Regions from separate parts of the Mesorhizobium argentiipisi genome, predicted to be linked through region 2. Evidence: predicted binding sites of a transcription regulator. Region 2 holds the regulator's gene; the other holds the start of a gene.

Region 1 (2,466 bases), on a different contig from region 2:
CCCGGTGGCGCGATCTGGCAGCGCATCGGACCGGAGCGTGTCATCGGCTCCGTCGTCTATCCGGCCGTGGAGGTCGATGCGCCGGGCCTCATCCGCCACGTCGAGGGCACGCGCTTTTCGCTGGGCGAACCTTCCGGCGAGAAGAGCGAGCGCGTGACCGGGCTTGCCCGCGAAATGGTCAAGGCCGGGCTGCAGGCGCCGGTGCGCGAGGACATCCGCTCGGAGATCTGGGTGAAACTCTGGGGCAATCTTTCCTTCAACCCGATCTCGGCACTGACCGGCAGCACGCTTGCGGCCATCGTCGCCGACGAAGCCACACGCGCCGTCGCCCGCGCCATGATGCTGGAGGCGCAGGCGATCGGAGAGATGCTCGGCGTGCGCTTCCTCATCCCCGTCGACCGGCGCATCAAGGGGGCCGGCGATGTCGGCGAGCACAAGACCTCGATGCTGCAGGACCTCGAGCGCGGCCGCCCGATGGAGATCTTCGCGCTGGTCACCGCCGTGCAGGAGCTCGGCCGCCTGACCGGCCAGCCGACGCCGACCATCGACACCGTACTGGCGCTGGTTCGGCGGCTTGCGATCGAGCGCGGGTGTTATTGACTTCATAGACGTGAAGATCGTCCGCTCTTGACTCTCGTCAATGTTCCTGTTTTGTTCTGGCTAAGGAGTTTTAACAGGAGCGTTCTCAGCCGAACGAGTACACATGTCTCGGCAGCAAGAGTTTGAATTCGGCATTCCGATTCCTCCACTGCAGCCGAAGCTGCGGGATCGCGTGTTCTTCGCGCTGTTTGTGCAGGCCAAGGATCGTGCCGCGTTTTAGTCATTGCAGAGACTTTTGTGCGATCTCAATGGGATAACCGGGTCGCTGCTGCTGAAAGAGCGATTTCACGTCAGTCAACAACATGTCGGTGATTACAAAAGACTTAGATCGAAAATCGAATTCGCGGCAAAGCGAGCCGGCCAATTGGTTGAAATGCCGGCGTTTGAAGTCACGTTTAGTCCATGCCGTAAGTTTTCCCGGGCGCCCGGCGGCAAAAGGCAGGCCGCCATCGCGTCCGTTCGTGCTTTTGGCAGACGATGGACCGGTCTGCGAACTCAGCCGGTTGATTGGCGTTGCGATGAAGGCAAACGGTCTCAAATCGGCAGATCATTTCGTTCCGCACATGACGCTTGCCTATGACAAGAAATTCATTCCCAGGCAGCCCATCGATCCGATCAGCTTTGTAGCAAGGGAGTTCGTCCTCGTTCACAGCCCGCGCGGGCTGACGATCTACAAAGATCTGAACCGCTGGCCCCTGATGGCCGCGCCATAGGCCAGGTTGCCACCATCCTGACACGATTTGTCACCTGCGGAGCCGGCCGTCGGTGGCAGGCGAACGATCGATACCTACTTGATGTCTGGTCCAAACCGGGAGGAAATCATGACCACTGCCGAAATTGCCAAAGATTTCACCGAGCTCCTCAAGCGGGGCGACAGCCACGGCGCTGCCGCGAAATACAATGCCGACGACATCGTCAGCTACGAGGCCATGGAAGGGCCGATGGCCGTTTGCAACGGCAAGGAAGCCGTCAAGGAGAAGGGCGCCTGGTGGGAAGCCAACCATGAGGTTCACGGCGGCTCGATCGAGGGTCCCTATGTCAATGGTGACCAGTTCGCCCTGCGCTTCAGCTTCGACGTGACGCCCAAATCGACCGGGGAGCGCGTCAAGATGGATGAGGTTGGCCTCTACACCGTCAAGAACGGCAAGATCAGCGAAGAGCGTTTCTATTATTGAGGTTTGCCGGCATTCGGCTGCGCACGCCTTTCGCAGCTTGATTTGAAAGATCGGGCATGGCGACCTCGGTTGATATCCAGGCCGCCATGTCTGTTTCTCAAATCATCTTCGCATGATCCGCAAGCTGGTCGGCCACCGTGCCCCAGCAAAATCGCACCGGCGCAAAGCGCTGGCAAAGCTTATAGGGCCGGCCTAGGCTTCTGCCGGATTCGAAAACCCATCTGACAGAGGCCCGTCTTGACCATCACTATGTACGGCATCACCACCTGCGACACGATCAAGAAGGCGCGCGTCTGGCTGGAGAGCCATGACGTCCCTTATCGCTTTCATGACTACCGGGCAGAGGGGATCGAGGCCGACAGGCTCCGCGGTTGGGTCGGCAAGGTCGGCTGGGAAAAGCTGCTCAACAAAGGCAGCACCACGTTTCGCGAGCTGCCGGAGGCGGACAAGGCGGGGCTGGACGAGAAGAAGGCGAAGCAGCTGATGCTCGCCAAGCCGACGATGATCAAGCGGCCGGTGCTGGAGGTGGGGGATGACGTTGTCGTTGGCTTCAAGCCAGAGGTTTATGAGGAGGCGGTGAAGTAGGCGGGACGCCGAAGCTGCCAATCTCCCCCCAGGGGAGATGGCCGGCAGGCCAGAGGGGGTGTGAAGGAACGCGGCGCAACGTGCGACGCGAACCTGCCTCAAGTAT
Region 2 (2,466 bases):
AACGCGGCCGGTCGGGTCCTGGCGCAACCGGTTGTCGCGCTGCGCACGCAGCCGCCCTTTAACGCCTCCGCGATGGACGGCTACGCCGTGCGCTCCGCCGATGTTGCCGCGGCGCCGGCGCAGCTCGAGGTCATAGGCATGGCGCCTGCCGGGCGGGGCTTTTCCGGAACCGTCCGCGAAGGCCAGGCCGTGCGCATCTTCACCGGCGCGCCACTGCCTGAAGGCGCTGACACTATCGTCATCCAGGAAAACGTCCGCGATCTCGGCAATGGCAGGATCGAGGTGACCCAACCGACCGCGCAAGCACGCAATGTGCGCCGCCGCGGGCTCGACTTCGTTCAGGGCGACGTGCTGCTCGAAAAGGGCCGCGTGCTCGACGCGGCGGCCCTTTCGCTGGCGGCCTCGGCCAACCATCCTGCCTTGAACCTCGTGCGCCGGCCGCTGGTCGCGATCATCGCCACCGGCGATGAATTGCTGCCGCCGGGCAGCACGCTCGGCCCCGACCAGATCATTTCATCGAATGCTTATGGGGTTGCCGCCGCCGCCCAATCGGTCGGCGCGCGCGTGCTCGATCTCGGCATCGCTGCCGACCGCAAGGAGGCAATCGCCGCGCTGGTGCGGAAAGCGGTCGAGGCGAACGCCGACGTCATCGTCACGCTCGGCGGCGCCTCGGTCGGCGATCACGACCTGATCCACGACGTTCTGACCGGCGAAGGCATGAAGCTCGATTTCTGGAAGATCGCCATGCGCCCCGGCAAACCGCTGATGTTTGGCCGGCTTGGCAATATCCGCTGCATCGGCCTGCCCGGCAATCCGGTAGCCAGCATCGTCTGCTCGCAACTCTTCCTGAAGCCGATGCTTGCCCGGCTCGGCGGCCGCGACCACCGGCAGGACCTGCGAACGGCCCGGTTGGGCGCCGCGATGCAGGCCAACGACGTCAGGCAGGACTATGTGCGCGCCTCCGTGCGCGAGGAAGCCGGCGCCCTGATCGCGACTCCCTTCGGCATCCAGGACTCCTCGATGCTCAGAATGCTCGCCGAGGCCAACGGCCTGATCGTGCGCGAGCCCTTCGCGCCGGCTGCAGAGACTGGCGCCGAATGCAGCGTGCTGATGTTACGCTGAACAAAACGTCAACAAATTCACTAAACTTTAAACGGTTGCGGAACACAACTGGAACAGATAGTGTTTGTTCTGGGTTTGTTTTTTCTGATTCTGGTTTCAGAACCCGTGGGGGCCGCCATGCTGACGCGCAAACAACATGAACTTCTGATGTTCATCCACGAAAGGCTGAAGGAAAGCGGGATTCCGCCGTCTTTCGACGAGATGAAGGAAGCGCTCGACCTCGCCTCCAAGTCTGGCATCCACCGGCTGATCACGGCGCTGGAGGAACGCGGCTTCATTCGCCGGCTCCCGAACCGGGCGCGCGCGCTGGAAGTGCTGCGTCTGCCCGACTCGATCGCCCCCGGCCTCAATGCGGCGAAGAAGTTTTCGCCGAGCGTCATCCAGGGCAGCCTGGGCCAGAACAATCTCAGCCGTCAGGTGAAGCCGGCGGCGCCGTCGCGCACCCCGGCGCCAAGCAATGACGACGATGCCGGCTCCGCCGTGTCCATTCCGGTGATGGGCCGCATCGCCGCCGGCGTGCCGATCGACGCCATCCAGCACCAGACGCATTCGATCACAGTGCCGCCGGACATGATCGCGGGCGGCGAGCATTATGCGCTGGAGGTCAAGGGCGACTCGATGATCGAGGCGGGTATTTTCGACGGCGATACCGTCATCATCCGCAATGCCAACACGGCAAGCCCGGGCGAGATCGTGGTGGCGCTGGTGGACGACCAGGAAGCGACGCTCAAGCGCTTCCGCCGCAAGGGTGCCTCGATCGCGCTGGAGGCGGCCAACCCTGCCTACGAAACCCGAATCTTCGGACCGGACCGGGTCAAGGTTCAGGGCAAACTTGTCGGGCTGATCCGCCGTTATTGAGCAGAACTGCGTAGCAGCTTTCACCGGCCTTGCGTGACATTATTCTGTCGGCTGCGGCGCGGCCGCCGGCTTTTCCGGGCGTTGATAGGGTGGCAGGCCCCTCGCCTCGCGCGCGTATTTCCGCTGCTCGTGCCAGGGTCGATATGGTTCTTCGACCGCGTAGCGAATAGTTGGCCGCGCGGTTGACGATTGCGCATCGAAGAAAACAGCGGCGCTGCCGTCGCGCGCCAGTTGCCGCTTGGTGACGACAAGCACGCGCGGATCGCGGCAGGGATTGTAGGCCGTGGCGTCGTTGATGACGATGAGGTCGGCGAAGCCGCAGGCCGGCCGGGCGCTGTCGCGGTTTTTGGCGAGCGCGACGATGGCGCCGGATGGATGCCGGCCGATGCAGAGATCACCTGTGCAGTAGAAGGGCGAGCCGGGCGGCAGGTCGACGGGGTCGGCGATGTCCATCGCATCTTTGTCGAACGTCTCCGGCGGCACGAT

The links. The regulator LexA, encoded in region 2, represses DNA repair genes until DNA is damaged. The targets are predictions, from matches to a motif close to TGTTCNNNNTGTGTTCNG.
Region 1: O7A05_RS25260 (2'-5' RNA ligase family protein) is a predicted target of LexA. The motif match lies at 642-659, and genes of this name have one in related genera.

Annotation. Positions count from the first base shown of each region.
Region 1 is NZ_JAPYKO010000022.1:83,692-86,157, forward strand. Features, by position in the region: gene O7A05_RS25255 (2-dehydropantoate 2-reductase) at 1-600, shown strand, start outside; gene O7A05_RS25260 (2'-5' RNA ligase family protein) at 903-1,313, shown strand; gene O7A05_RS25265 (nuclear transport factor 2 family protein) at 1,422-1,775, shown strand; gene O7A05_RS25270 (ArsC family reductase) at 2,013-2,360, shown strand.
Region 2 is NZ_JAPYKO010000007.1:188,907-191,372, reverse strand. Features, by position in the region: gene O7A05_RS13265 (molybdopterin molybdotransferase MoeA) at 1-1,122, shown strand, start outside; gene lexA (transcriptional repressor LexA) at 1,240-1,980, shown strand; gene O7A05_RS13255 (ComEC/Rec2 family competence protein) at 2,020-2,466, opposite strand, start outside.